Regions from separate parts of the Tardiphaga sp. genome, predicted to be linked through region 2. Evidence: riboswitches for the same ligand, from Rfam matches in the RefSeq annotation. Region 2 holds a riboswitch; each other region holds the start of a gene.
The links. A riboswitch is a leader RNA that binds a small molecule or an ion and turns the genes downstream of it on or off. The one in region 2 is predicted to bind cobalamin.

Region 1 (4,936 bases), on a different contig from region 2:
AGGTCTTCTTCTGTTTTACGGTCTGGGTGCCCTGATGCGGGTTCAACAAGACATGCTCGACAAAAGGCCAGATCAATTAGAGTTGGGCCCTGCGCTCGAGCGCGTTCGATAACTGCCTCGTCTGAAAACGCGCTGGGGCAATCCCTCCAAAAGCAAACCCGGCCAGAAGGGGCCGGGTACTCGGACGCGTTGCGGCGCAATATAGGGGGAAATCGCCGAAAAACAATGCGAATCTGCCAAATGGTTAGCTCAATTTCGGGTCCAGAACGGTGGCCCAAAGGGCCACATCGGCCCGATCCCGTAGCGTAACGGTCATTTGGCCGCTCGAACCGTCGATTTTGACGTGGCCGAAGAACTGCATACCCGCGGATGGGGGCAGATTCTGCTTGCCGGGGCCCGGCGCCTTCACGAAACGGACCTCGGGACCGAAGGTATTATCCATCGCTCCGGGACCAAACGTACCGGCATGAAACGGCCCGGAAACGAACTCCCAGAATGGCTCGAAATCCTGGAACTGGGCCTTGTCGGGATTGTAATAATGCGCCGCCGTGTAATGCACATCGGCGGTCAGCCAGACCGTGTTGCGGATACCCGCCGACTTGATGAAGCGCAGGATGTCGGCGATCTCCAGCTCGCGGCCGCGCGCCGGGCCATCGCCCTGCGCGATCGCCTCCGACCCCGTGTGATTGACCGCATCATTCTCGACGACGATGCCGATCGGCATGTCGGAGGCGATGACCTTCCAGGTTGCCTTTGACGCCATCAATGCGCGCTTCAACCAGGCCATCTGCTCCGGGCCGATGAAATACGCATCGGGACCATAGGTCTCCTGCAGGTTGGGGCCGTTGGGGCCGCGATAGCTGCGCTCGTCCAGCATGAAGACGTCGAGATGCGGGCCGTAATTCAGCGTGCGATAGACGCGGCCCGGTTCGGCCGGATTGACCGAGATCGGATACATCTCGTGAAAGGCACGCGCGCCGCGCGCAGCCAGCAGCGTGATGTCGCGTTCCTTGTAAGCCGCCGGCAATTGCTTGGAGAGCGACCAGTTGTTGGTGACTTCGTGATCGTCCCACTGGCCGAAGATCGGCACCTGCGCGTTGAAGGCGCGAACATTCTCGTCGAGCAGATTGTATTTGTGCGCGGCGCGGAATTCGTCGAGCGTCTCGGCGACCTTGGCCTTTTCCGGCACGGTGATGGTGTTCTTCCAGACCGTGCCGTCAGGCAATTTCACTTCAGGCAGGATCGGGCCGTCGGCATAGATCGTATCGCCGGAATGGATCAGGAAATCCGGATTGTGCTTGCGCATGGTGGCGTAGGTGACCATGCCGCCATCCTCCGCATTGATGCCCCAGCCCTGTCCGGCGACATCGCCGCCCCACACGAAAGATACATCGCGGCGATCCGCTGGCGCGGTGCGGAAGCGGCCGGTCACGGGCTCGCCGACGATCTCCGTATGCGAAAGATCACGGAATTTGACGCGGTAGAAGATATCCTGCCCGGCCGGCAGATTGTCGAGCAGCAGCTTTGCTGTGAAATCGGTTTCGGGCAGCGCCGCCATCGGCGGCAAGGTCCGCGCATTGTTGAAGGACTCGGTGGTGGCGACTTCCACCATCATCTGCGCCGGCCGGTCGGCACGCGACCAGATCATGCCGCTATTGATCCCGACATCGCCGGACTGCACGCCATGCGACACCACCGGACGATCGGCCGCGCGGCTGAGGTAAGGCATCGCCAGAAAGCTGGCGCCTGCTGCAGCTGAGCGCGTGAGAAAACGACGGCGGGACATACGTAACGCCGAGAACTTGCAAGTCATGGCGAACTCCTGATCCTGGCTTTGACACCCATGGTGCTAGGCAGATCGCTTGACGCTGCGATGACAGGTGATGCGCAATATCAACACCTGTCGGTGCAAGTTGCGAATGACTGGCGACTGGATTGACACATTTGGAGATTTCACCTTAACGTGAACGGGACGGTTCCCTTCGGGGATCAAAAGGGAATGCGGTGAGGGGGATCCCCGATTCCGCGGCTGCCCCCGCAACTGTAAGCGGCGAGCCTGCGCCAAGAGCCACTGGGTATTCACCTGGGAAGGCGGCGACAGGCACTGACCCGCGAGCCAGGAGACCTGCCGCCAGTCGTGGTCACACGCGAGCACATTGGGCGGGGTGTCCTGGTGGAAGTCACACTGCCGCTGTGTAAGCGGCGGCGAGACTTGGTTTGCGGTGACGTGCCACGTAACCGCGAGTCCTGCAGATGACCTCCGTCTCCCATGCATCCAAGCGATGCAATGCTCTCCTTTCCTCCGTCGCACTGTCCTGCTTCCTTCTGCCCGCCGAAGGCTCGCTGCGACCTGCGCAATCGCACCACGTACTCGATCCCGTGGTAGTTCAGCCGACCGCGACGCCAACACGGGTACGCCGCACGACATCAGGCAAGCCCACGCGCGCTGCGCGCTCGCGGCAGCAGCGCAACGTTGCAGCCGACACTGGCGCGCCGGTCGCCACGCCGACAGGCCCGGTCTTCGCAGCGCCGACGCTCAACCTCACCGGCACGACATCCACTGGCAGCCGCCTTGGCCTGACGCGCCTGCAGACGCCGGCCAGCGTGGAAGTGATCTCCGCCGAGACCATGGGCGAACGCGGCCAGCAAAACATCATCGCCGCGGTGACGCAAAACGCCACCGGCTTCACCGCCCAGCCAGCGCCCGGCAATGGCAGCATCGCCTTCAACACCCGCGGCTTTAACGGCAACGGCACGGTGATGACACTGTATGACGGCACCCGCCTCTATGTCGGGTCCGGCACGCTGACCTTCCCCTATGACACCTGGTCGTCGGAGCGCATCGAAGTGCTGCACGGTCCTGCCTCGGTGATGTATGGCGAAGGCGCCATTGGCGGCGCCATCAATGTGGTCTCGAAACTGCCGCTGTGGGTGCCGCGTAATCAGGCCGAGATCTCTTTCGACACCAATATGGAACGCCGCATCGCCGTGGACAGCGGCGGCCCGGTGAGCAAGGACGTCGCCTACCGAATCACCGCCATCGGCAGCATGTCGGATGGCTGGGTCGACCGCGACCACCAGTCCAATGTCGAAGTCCACGCCGCCGTGCAGATCAAACAGACCGAAGACATCACCTGGACGATCTCAGCCGATTACGGTGACCGCAGTCCGTCGCGTTACTTCGGCACGCCGCTGATCAACGGCAAGCTCGACACGTCGTTGCGCTTCCAGAACTACAATGTCAGCGACAGCAGTATCCGCTATCAGGACAGCTGGAACCAGGTGAAAACCGAGTGGCGGGTGAGCGACGGCATCACGCTGCGCAACACCTTGTATTATCTGAACAGCCAGCGGCATTGGCGCGACGAGGAAAGCTATGTCTACAACGCCAGGACCGGCCTGATCGACCGCGGCGGCGGCAACTACATCGAAATCTTCCACGACCAGGCGCAGATCGGCGACCGTTTCGACGCCACCTTCCGCGGCCACATCTTTGGCATGGTCAACGAATTCGTCACGGGCTTCGACGTCAACAACATCTCCTTCACTCACACCAACAATTCGCCCTATGCAGGCTCGTCGTCGGTGCCACTGTTCAATTTCAATCCGGGTTCGTTCTACGCGACCACCTCACCGACGGTGCCGGGCTTCAGCACCACGACCAACCAATATGGCGTGTTCGCGGAAAACCGCTTGTCCGTCACCGACCAGCTGTCGCTGATCGGCGGCATCCGCCAGGACGAACCGACCGTTGAGCGGACCGACTACGTCACGCCCGGCAACAGCTATGAGAAGGCGTATCATGCGACCTCATGGCGCGCTGGCGCGGTTTATACGCCAATCCAGAATCTCGCTGTCTACGGCCAGTATTCGGTGGCGGTCGATCCGGTGAGCAACCTGATCACCAATTCAGCGGCGAACAGCACCTATCAGCTGTCCAGCGGCAAACAGGTGGAAGTCGGCGTCAAGCAATCGTTCTGGGGCGGCCGTGGCGAGTGGACGCTCGCTGGCTATGAGATCGTGAAAAACAATCTCCTGGCCCGCGATCCCAACAATCTGAACGTGACCTTGCAGGTCGGCCAGCAATCGTCACGCGGCATCGAGGCGTCGGTCGGGTTCGCGCTCGACCATGGCTGGCGCATCGACGCAAACACCGCATTCCTGCGCGCGAAGTATGACGACTTCCTGCAGTCGGTCGGCGGCCTCCCGGTGAACTATGCCGGCAATGTGCCGGTGAACGTGCCGCAGAACGTCTCCAACGTCTGGGTGACCTGGGCCTTCGCACAGAACTGGTCGGCCAATGCCGGCGTGCAGATCATCGGCAAGCGATTTGCCGACAACGCCAATACGCTGGAGATGCCGGCCTATAATGTCGTCAATGCCGGCCTGCAGTGGAGGCCCGACGTCAATACCACGGTGTCGCTGCGGATCTACAACCTGTTCGACACGGTCTTTGCGACGTCCGGGGGCACCAATCAGTGGCTGCTCGGCATGCCGCGGACCGCTCAGCTCGCGGTCAACGTGAAGTTCTGAGCGTGGCACGCACACTGACACGAACACTCCGGCGGTGGCTGTATATCGGCCACCGCTGGGTCGGTATCGTCACCTGCCTCTTCTTCGCGATGTGGTTCATCTCCGGCGTGGTGATGATGTATGTCGCGTTTCCCGGCCTCTCCGACAAAGAGCGCCTGGCGGCATTACCTAACATCGTCTGGGAGAAGGTGGTGCTCTCTCCCGACGACGCGATGAAGAAGGCCGGCACCACGCGCTATCCGCGCGATCTGCGATTGAACATGATCGCCGATGAGCCGGTGTATCGACTGAGCTCATGGGACGGCAAATGGCAAGCCATCTCCGCCGTCGATGGCCGCACCATCGCCGAGATCAACGAACAGCAGGCACTTGCTGTTGCGCAGCATCATCCCGCCAGCAAGTC
Region 2 (4,936 bases):
CGCCGACATCGTGATGAATTCCGCCACCAAATGGATCGGCGGCCACGGCATTGCCATCGGCGGCGTCATCGTCGACGGCGGCCGTTTCGACTGGCACGCCTCCGGCAAATTCCCCGTTCTGACCGAACCCTATGCCGGCTATCACGGCATCGTCTTCGACGAGCAGTTCGGCAATGCCGCCTTCATCATGCGTGCCCGCACCGAAGGCCTGCGCGATTTTGGCGCGTGTCTCTCGCCGACCAACGCGTTCCAGCTGCTGCAAGGCGTGGAGACGCTCGGCATTCGCATGGAGCGCCATATGGCCAATACACATGCGGTGCTGGCAGCGCTCACGGCAAACAAGGCGGTCGACTGGGTGCTGCATCCGTCGCTGGAGAATCATCCGGACTATCAGCTGGCGAAACGCCTGCTGCCGCGCGGCGCCGGCTCTATCGTTTCCTTCGGCATCAAGGGCGGCCGCAATGCCGGCCGCAAGTTCATCGAGGCGCTGAAGCTGACCAGCCATCTCGCCAATGTCGGCGACGCCAAGACGCTGGTCATTCATCCCGGAAGCACCACGCATCAGCAGATGGACGCCGAGCAGCTCAAGGCCGCCGGCATCGGCGAAGAGCTGATCCGCCTCTCCGTCGGCATCGAAGCTGCCGATGACATCATCGATGACCTCGCGCAGGCGCTGCGCATCTCGCAGAAGGGCTGAGCGATGCAACTCACCGTCAACGGTCACGAGACCTATGTCGCCAATGGCGGCCGCACGTTCGATCCAACCCTGCCCGTCGTCGTCATGATCCACGGCGCCGGCTTCGATCACTCGACCTGGGCGCTGCATACGCGCTGGTTCGCGCATCACGGTTTCGCGGTGCTCGCGCCCGATCTGCCAGGCCATGGCCGCTCGAAAGGTGAAGCGCTCACTACCATCGGCGATCTCGCCGACTGGACTGCTGCACTGATCGATGCGTCCGGCGCAAAGACGGCACGGCTGATCGGCCATTCCATGGGCTCGCTGATCGCATTGGAGACCGCGGCGCGGCATCCGGGCAAGATCACACGCCTCGATCTGATGGGCACAGCAGGAACGATGACCGTCGGCCCGGATCTGTTGAAGGACGCCGAAGCCAATCAGCATTCCGCCATCGACATGGTGTCGATCTGGGGGCTCGGCTTTCGCGCCGAACTCGGCGGCAGCCTCGCGCCGGGGTTGTGGATGCACAGCGGCGCGCAGCGCGTGCTTGAGGCGACGAAGCCCGGCGTATTGTTCGCAGACCTCAACGCCTGCAATACATACCAGAATGCGCTGACTGCGGCGGGCCAGCTCGATATCCCCGTGACGCTCATCCTCGGCGAGCGTGACATGATGACTCCCGCCAAGGCCGGCAAGACCCTGGCCGCCGCATTGAAAAACGCCCGCACGGTGATTCTGCCCGGCACCGGCCACATGATGATGGTCGAGCGCCCCGACGACGTGCTCGCCGCGCTACAGCACGAGCAATAGCGTCCGCCACGCGGCGATGGCTGTTGCACCGCGCGGCGTGCTGTGCTTCCTGTCTGTCGTTATCGGTGCCTCCGCGAGGAGGTGAAACGGGAATGCGGTGCGGGGAGTTATCCCCTATGCCGCGGCTGCCCCCGCAACTGTAAGCGGCCATTCCGGGTCCACAAAGCCACTGAATTTGCATCGCAGATTCGGGAAGGCGGACCGGGAGACCACCGCGAGCCAGGAGACCGGCCGGTAACGAGTTTCACACTCGTTCGACGGTGGGTCGACGGAAGGGGTTAAATGGCTATCCGGAATTTGGCTGCAGGTACTGCAGCCGTTATTGTTCTGTCTTGCTCTCACGCTGCGCATGCGCAGTCCAGTGCCGAGCAGCTCTCCGAAATCGTGGTGACGGCGGACAGAGCGCCCGAACAACTCAATCGCACCGGCAGTTCGATCGGCGTCGTCTCAGGCGAGACCATTGCGACCAGCAATCCCGGTTCGCTGGTCGATGCGCTGCGCACCGTGCCAGGTCTCGATATCAGCGAAAACGGCGGCCCCGGCGGCACCGCGAATGTGCGCCTGCGCGGCGGCAATACTGGCCAGACGCTGGTGATGATCGACGGTATCCGTATCAACGATCCCACCGCGGCGAGCGGCGATTATGATTTCGCAATGTTTGCCCCAAGTTCGATCGATCGTATCGAAGTGCTGAAGGGGCCACAGAGCGCGCTGTACGGCTCCGACGCCATGACCGGCGTCATCAACATTATCACCAAAAAGGGCTCCGGCCCGGCGCAATTCAACATCCGCACCGAGGGCGGAAGTTATGGCACCGCCTCGACCAGCGGATCGCTGACCGGCTCGCAGGGACCATGGTCCTATGCCTTTACCGGCAGCGGTCAACACAGCAACGGCTTCTCGCGCTTCGGCTATCGTATTCCGGCGTTGGAGGCGAAGTATCCCAATCTCGAACGCGACGGATTTGATCGCGTCGGCGGCTCGGCCCGGATTGGATATGATGTCGGCGACGTGAAGCTGGAAGCCGGTATCCTGTCATCTTTTACGCGGTCCGCTTACGATGGCACTTACAGCGCGACGTCGAAGAGCCCACAGTTTCCCGACACGCCCAACAGCGCCACACGTCAGCTTGACCAGGTATGGGGGAAAGCGACGTTCGACACGCTCGGCGGCGTACTGAACCACCAGATCAATGTTTTCGAAACTCATATCGAACGCACCTTCAACGAAACGACCTACACCACCAACACTCTGCCCGCGAATACAAAGGTCGTTTACTCGCAGTATCTCGCCAATAGCGTCGGCGCCGAATATCAAGGGACGCTGAAGCTGGGGCCACTGGGTTCACTGGTATATGGCACCAAGACACAGCACGAGACCGCGGACATCTCGCAGGCCGGTATTCAGCCGGCCAGTCCTCTAACGCCGCAACTGGGTAAAGCGCAGGATACGAATGCCCTGTTCGCGCTCTGGCAGTTGCCTATCGGCGAACGATTGAGCGTCACCTTGGGCGGCCGCGTTGACGACGTCGTGGACGTGGCGCGGTTCGAAACGTGGCGAGCGACAGCCGCTTACAACATCGCAGAGACGGGTACAAAGTTTCATGTCAGCGCCGGCACCGGCGCCAAGGCGCCGACGCTGTATCAACTCTACTCACCCGACAATGGTACTCGCACGCTCGTGCCGGAAGAGAGTTTTGGCTACGATGCAGGCATTGATCAGAGCTTCCTGAACGGTCGTGTGGTAATGTCCGTAACAGGATTCTCCAACACCTTCAGTAATCTCATTAACTTCGTCTCCCCCTCGGCAGCCACCCCTTGTACCGGCACACAGAGCGGTTGCTACGTCAACGTTGCCCGCGCGGAGACCAGCGGCCTCGAGGTCGGATCGACCATCGACATCCTGCCAGGACTGCTGAAGTTCAACGCAGCCTACACCTACCTCCACGCCATCGACCTTTCGAACGGCGCGATCCTGGCACGTCGTCCCAAGAACTTCGCCCGCTTCGCACTCACGATCACGCCCACCGACAAGTGGATGATCGAGCCGCGCGTCACGACGGTGTCGAAGCGCTTCAGCAGTGCCAATCAGGTCGGTCAGGTCGATGCCTATACCCGCGTCGACCTCTATACCGAGTACAAGATCGATGCGAACTGGAAGGTCTTTGCCCGCGGCGAGAACATCCTGAATGAGCACTATCAGGAAGTGCTGAACTTCGGCACCACAGGACCTGCGGCTTACGCAGGCTTCAACGCCACATGGTGAGCATAGCGCCAGCAGCACGCCGCCGGACGGTCGCGACCATCGCGCTGGTCGGTCTCGTGACACTGCTGGCATTGGGCTCGCTTGGCACAGGGCCGGTGAAGCTTTCGCCGCTGACGGTGCTCGATGCATTGTTCGGCGGCGGCAGCGACGTGCAGCAGATCATCGTGCGCGAAATCCGCCTGCCCCGCGCGATCCTCGCGCTGGCCATCGGCGCGATTCTCGGTCTGTCCGGCGCGGCGCTGCAGGGTTTGTTGCGCAATCCCCTCGCCTCGCCGTCGCTGTTCGGCGCGCCGCAATCGGCAGCCTTCGGCGCGGTGCTGATGATTTCGCTCGGTTTGGCTGATGTGCGCTCATGGGCGTTACCTGTTGCCGGCATTACGATGGCATTCCTCTCGGTCTTCATGCTGCTCGGCATCGCCGGCCGCAATGCGGGCCTGTTGCTGCTGATCCTTGCGGGCCTTGCGATCTCCAGTCTCGCAGGGGCCGCGACGGCGCTGGTGATGAACCTGTCGCCCAATCCCTTCGCGGCGCTTGAGATTGCTTTCTGGCTGCTCGGCTCGCTGGAAGACCGCAGCTTCCGTCATGTCACGCTGGCGCTTCCATTCATTGTAGCTGGCGCCATTATCCTGATGAGCCAGCGCTCGGCCTTCCGTGCACTGAGCCTCGGCGAAGAGACCGCACAGAGCCTCGGCGTCAATGTCAGCCGCCTTCGGCTGTTAGTAATCCTCGGCGTCGCGCTCGGCGTTGGCGGTGCGGTCGCGGTCACTGGCACGATCGGTTTCATCGGCCTCATCGCACCGCATCTGATGCGTCCGATTATCGGACACGATCCCGCACGGCTGTTGATCCCGAGCGCGCTGACCGGCTCTGGGCTGCTGCTCGCGGCGGATATCGCTGTGCGCCTCATTCCTTCCACCAGCGACATCAAGGTCGGCGTGCTGACCTCGATCATCGGTGTGCCGTTCTTCCTCTATCTCATCATGCGCGAGCGTCGCGCTCTGGGCGGAGGCGTCGCATGACCGATCAGACGCTGCTGACCGCGAGCCATCTGAGCGTCACACTGTCAGGCCGCCCCGTGCTGCACGACGTCGCGTTCTCGTTGAGTCCCCAACATCTTGTCGCTCTGGTCGGCCCGAATGGCGCCGGCAAGACGACGCTGCTGCGCGCGCTGGCGGGCCTGCA
Region 3 (4,936 bases), on a different contig from region 2:
GGCGCGAGGCCGCCTCGATCAGCCACGCGCTGTCGATCTCGAATGAGGTCGCATACAGCGCCTTGAGATCGTCGGGTACGCGGTCGATCGATCCGACGCTGCCGTCGAAATACTTGAGATCGGAGACCATTACCTCGTCCCACAGCCCGCGCTTCTTCAGATCGCGCACGAGAAACGCGTTCACCACCGTGAAGTCGCCCGACATGTTCGATTTGACATAGAGGTTCTGATAGGCGGGTTCGATCGACTGCGCGACACCGCAGATATTGGAGATCGTCGCCGTCGGCGCGATCGCCATCACGTTGGAATTGCGCATGCCGGTGGACTTCACGCGGTCCCGCAGGCTGTTCCAGTCCAGCGTGGTCGAACGATCCATCTGCACGCCGCCCCGCGCAGCGGCGAGTATTTCTATGGAGTCGATCGGCAGAATGCCGCGGCTCCACAGCGATCCATCGAAGGACGGATAACGGCCGCGCTCGGCAGCGAGATCGACCGATGCCGAGATCGAATGGAAGGCAATCGCTTCCATGCTGGTGTCGGCGAAGGCGACGGCAGCGTCCGACGCCATCGCGATGCCCTGGACCTGCAGGGCGTCCTGGAAGCCCATCAGGCCGAGACCGACCGGCCGATGCTTGAGGTTCGAGCGGCGGGCTTCTGGGATGGTGTAGAAATTGATGTCGATGACATTGTCGAGCATCCGCATCGCCGTAGTCACGGTGCGCTTCAGCTGCGCATGGTCGAGACCTTCCTTGCCGATGTGATTCAGCAGATTGACCGAACCGAGATTGCAGACGGCGACTTCATCATCCGACGTATTCAAAGTGATCTCGGTGCAGAGATTCGACGAGTGGATCACGCCGGCATGCTGCTGCGGCGAGCGCAGGTTGCAGGGATCCTTGAACGTGATCCAGGGATGGCCGGTCTCGAACACCATGGTCAGCATGCGGCGCCACAGGTCAGTCGCCCGCACTTTCTTGAAGACGCGGATCTCGCCGCGCGCGGCTTTCTCTTCATAGGCCGCATAGCGCTCGGCAAAGGGCTTGCCATAGAGATCGTGCAGTTCCGGCGTTTCGTCAGGCGAGAACAGTGTCCATTCGCCGTCAAGCTCAACGCGCTGCATGAACAGATCTGGCACCCAGTTGGCCGTGTTCATGTCGTGGGTGCGGCGGCGGTCGTCGCCGGTGTTCTTGCGCAGATCGAGGAATTCCTCGATGTCGATATGCCAGGTTTCCAGATAGGCACAGACCGCGCCCTTGCGCTTGCCGCCCTGGTTGACGGCGATGGCCGTATCGTTGGCAACCTTCAGGAATGGCACCACACCCTGGCTCTCGCCATTGGTGCCCTTGATATGGGCACCCAACCCGCGCACGCGGGTCCAGTCATTGCCGAGACCGCCGGAATATTTCGCCAGCAGCGCATTGTCCTTCACCGACTTGAAGATGCCGTCGAGATCGTCGGCGACGGTGGTGAGGAAGCAGGACGACAGCTGCGGGCGCAGCGTGCCGGAATTGAACAGAGTCGGCGTCGAGGCCATGAAGTCGAACGACGACAGCAGATTGTAGAATTCGATGGCACGGGCTTCGCGGTCGATCTCGCGCAATGCGAGGCCCATGGCGACGCGCATGAAGAAGGCCTGCGGCAGCTCGATGCGGTTGCCCTGGACATGCAGGAAGTAGCGATCGTAGAGCGTCTGCAGGCCCAGAAACTGGAACTGGAGATCGCCTTCCGGCTTCAGCGCTGCGGCGATTCGCTTGAGGTCGAAACGCGCGAGTTCAGGATCGAGCAGTTCGGCATTGATGCCGGTCTTGATATAGGCGCCGAAATAGTCGGCGTAACGCGTGGTCATGTCAGCCTGCGATGCATGCGTCAGGCTGCCATGGACGAAGGACAGGACTTCAGTGCGCAGCTTGTCGAGCAGCAGACGGGCGCTGACGAAGGTGTAGTTCGGTTCCTGCTCCACCAGCGTGCGCGCGGCCATGATGCCGGCCAGTGCCAGCTCATCCAGCGTGATGCCGTCATAGAGATTGCGGCGGGTTTCCTCGAGCACCGGGGCGGCCTCGACGCCATCGAGGCCGGCGCAGGCCTCGTTGACGATCAGCGCCAGACGCGCCGAATCGAGCGGCGCCCGGGTGCCGTTGGCGAGCGTGACATGCAGCACCGGCGCGGTGGAGACGAGCGCAGGCTTGGCGGCCAGTTCCTCTGCGCGGGTGCGGGCGCGCTCCTCGCGATACAGCACATAAGCGCGCGCGACCTTGTGATGCTCGCTGCGCATCAGCGCCAGTTCGACCTGATCCTGCACGTCCTCGATATGGAAGGTGCGCCCTTCCCCGACACGGCGCGTCAGCGCGGCGACGACGTCGCCGGTGAGCTGCTCCACCGCTTCATGAACGCGGCGCGACGCGGCAGCGGTGTGGCCCTCGACGGCGAGGAACGCCTTGGTCATGGCCACGGAAATCTTGCTGCCGTCGAAAGGCGACACGGTGCCGTTGCGGCGGATAATCTGCATCGAGGGTTCGCGCGCGGGTGCAGCGAGCGTTTCCGGCGACCGTTGAACCGGCGGCGTATGAGCCGCATCGCGGCCGTTGGACAAGACGGAAGATGAAGTAGGCATCGGCAAGACCCCGTGTGATGCATCAAGCAATGGGGGCTGGGGCCGAAAGGACGCTGCAAAATACACGGCGGACATCCCGCCGGCATTGCCTGCAAGCGACCGCTGGGACACCCCGCCCATGGACGTTCTGGTGTCGCGGCAGGTCTCCTGGCTCGCAGATTCAAGCGCTTGTTTCTGTCTTCCCAATGCCGACAGGGCATCAGTGACTTCAGACGAAACAAACTCTCTGCTTACAGTTGCGGGGGCAGCGCCGGAATTGGACGCGAAAACAACGTCTTCACCGGCTTCCCTCTTAGCCACCAAGTCTTGCGACAAGGCGGACCGTGACATCTACATTTGGTGTGACCCGTGGCAGAGTGTCAAGCGGACAAATTCATGACGGCTGTTGGTCCCGTGGACAACTGCTTGCCCTGGCAGGATCCGCGGCATCGGTGGCGGTCTCTGCACGATGCGATTCGTTGTCCGGAAGCGCTGTGAAGCGCAGAACACGATCATCAACCAATGGAGGATGCCATGCGCAACCTGATAACGACCACCGAGAGGATGAACTTCAATACTATCGTCGAGCGCCCGGGTGTGCCCGCGGCGTTCGAGACAACGGAGCAGATTGCCCGTCGCCGCCTCGACGAGATGCTGAACGAGGCGCTGATGGACAGTTTTCCGGCCAGCGATCCAATCTCCTCTTTGCAGCTCGCCTGAGCGGATCAGACCGCGCGAAAGCTGGCCCGGTACTGGCTGGGGGTCAGGCCCAGCCGTCGCACAAAGACCTGACGCATGTGTTCGGCGGTGGTGAAGCCGCATTCATAGGCCACCATCTTCAGCGGCAGATCGCTGCCTTCGAGGCGGTTACGCGCCGTGTCGATCCTGGCGCCCTCAACGAAATCTGCGGGCGTCATCTTCGTTTCCTGCTTAAATACCCGCGCGAAAGTTCGCGCGCTCATGCCCGCCACATCCGCAAGTTCATCCACGCTGTGCGCGTCACGCAAATGAGCCATCACATGGGCATGGACGCGCGCGATTGGTGAACCCGGCTCGGCCGGCGGCACCAGATAGGGACTGAATTGCGACTGGCCGCCCTGCCGCTGCGCCACCACGACCAGACGCTTGGCCACGGCCAGCGCAACATCGGCACCATGATCTTCCTGAACCAGTGCGAGACCGAGATCGATGCCTGCGGTGACGCCGGCCGATGTCACGAGCGCGCCATCGCGGCTATAGATGCGATCGAACTCCACATGCGCCTTGGGGAAACGCAGCGCCAATAGCGGCGCATTCTGCCAGTGCGTCGTCACCGTCTTGCCGTCGAGCAGACCTGCATGGCCGAGCGCGAATGCACCGGTGCACACCGAGCCGTAACGCTCCGCATGGAGTGCTGCGCTGGCCAGCCACTCGGTGAGCTGCGGATCGGCCTCCGCCGACGGCAGACCTGGCCCGCCGGCAACCAGAACCAGATCCCAGGGCTTCTTCGCGTCGCTGAACGCCAGATCGGCGGATATCCGCAAACCGTTCGATGCACGGAGCGGCGTGCAGTCTGCTGCAACAAGCGTGATGTCGTAGCCGTCGCTCGGCGCGACGAAGCCATTGGCCTCCATGAACACATCAAGCGGACCGGCCACGTCCAGCGACTGGACACCCGGAAAGATCGCAAGCGCAACGGACTTCATGGTGATGCTTCATTCCATCGATGGCAGTAAACCCAGACGCCGAAGAATAGATAGTCGCGTTCCGGCAGGAAATCAGGGATGAATGGCAGTTTTACAGGGCGTTGCGCGATTGCGAGAACACCGCCCTCGGACGACAACGGATGCATCACAACGACAGTGCAAGGAGCATCCCATGAGCAAGACGATTGCCGGCATTAAAGTGCCGGACAGCGCCCTCGCCCGCCAGGTCGATCAACTGGTGCGCGATACGGAAAGTGAGCTTTTGTATCACCACTCCAATCGCGTTTTCCTGTTCGGCGCGCTCGCGGGGCAGCGCAAGGGTCTCAAGGTCGATTCCGAGTTACTCTATGTGGGCGCCATGTTTCACGACATGGGCCTGCAGGCGCCCTGTGCGAGCAAGGAGGAGCGTTTCGAGGTCGATGGCGCGAATGCTGCCGCAGACTTCCTGCGCAGCCACCATATCGATGAACGCGATATCGACGATGTCTGGGACGCCATCGCGCTTCACACGACGCCGGGCATTCCCAAGCACAAGCGCCCCGTCGTGGCGCTGGTGACGGCGGGTGTCGAGATGGATGTACTTGGTCTGGACTACGATGCATTCACGGCACATCAGCGCCACGAAGTGTGTGCCTGCCATCCGCGCGGCCATGACTTCAAG

Region 1: another riboswitch for cobalamin. It lies ahead of ACEK02_RS21655 (TonB-dependent receptor); the one in region 2 lies ahead of ACEK02_RS31515 (TonB-dependent receptor plug domain-containing protein).
Region 3: another riboswitch for cobalamin. It lies ahead of ACEK02_RS10255 (ribonucleoside-diphosphate reductase subunit alpha); the one in region 2 lies ahead of ACEK02_RS31515 (TonB-dependent receptor plug domain-containing protein).

What each region holds. Positions count from the first base shown of each region.
Region 1 is NZ_JBGMOE010000161.1:254,278-259,213, reverse strand. Features, by position in the region: gene ACEK02_RS21660 (alkaline phosphatase) at 245-1,813, opposite strand; cobalamin riboswitch at 1,957-2,148, shown strand; gene ACEK02_RS21655 (TonB-dependent receptor) at 2,254-4,533, shown strand; gene ACEK02_RS21650 (PepSY domain-containing protein) at 4,536-4,936, shown strand, end outside.
Region 2 is NZ_JBGMOE010000227.1:1,457-6,392, forward strand. Features, by position in the region: gene ACEK02_RS31505 (O-acetylhomoserine aminocarboxypropyltransferase) at 1-697, shown strand, start outside; gene ACEK02_RS31510 (alpha/beta fold hydrolase) at 701-1,489, shown strand; cobalamin riboswitch at 1,536-1,740, shown strand; gene ACEK02_RS31515 (TonB-dependent receptor plug domain-containing protein) at 1,772-3,754, shown strand; gene ACEK02_RS31520 (FecCD family ABC transporter permease) at 3,748-4,773, shown strand; gene ACEK02_RS31525 (ABC transporter ATP-binding protein) at 4,770-4,936, shown strand, end outside.
Region 3 is NZ_JBGMOE010000062.1:101,323-106,258, reverse strand. Features, by position in the region: gene ACEK02_RS10255 (ribonucleoside-diphosphate reductase subunit alpha) at 1-2,611, opposite strand, end outside; cobalamin riboswitch at 2,731-2,952, opposite strand; gene ACEK02_RS10250 (hypothetical protein) at 3,113-3,310, shown strand; gene ACEK02_RS10245 (GlxA family transcriptional regulator) at 3,316-4,281, opposite strand; gene ACEK02_RS10240 (HD domain-containing protein) at 4,448-4,936, shown strand, end outside.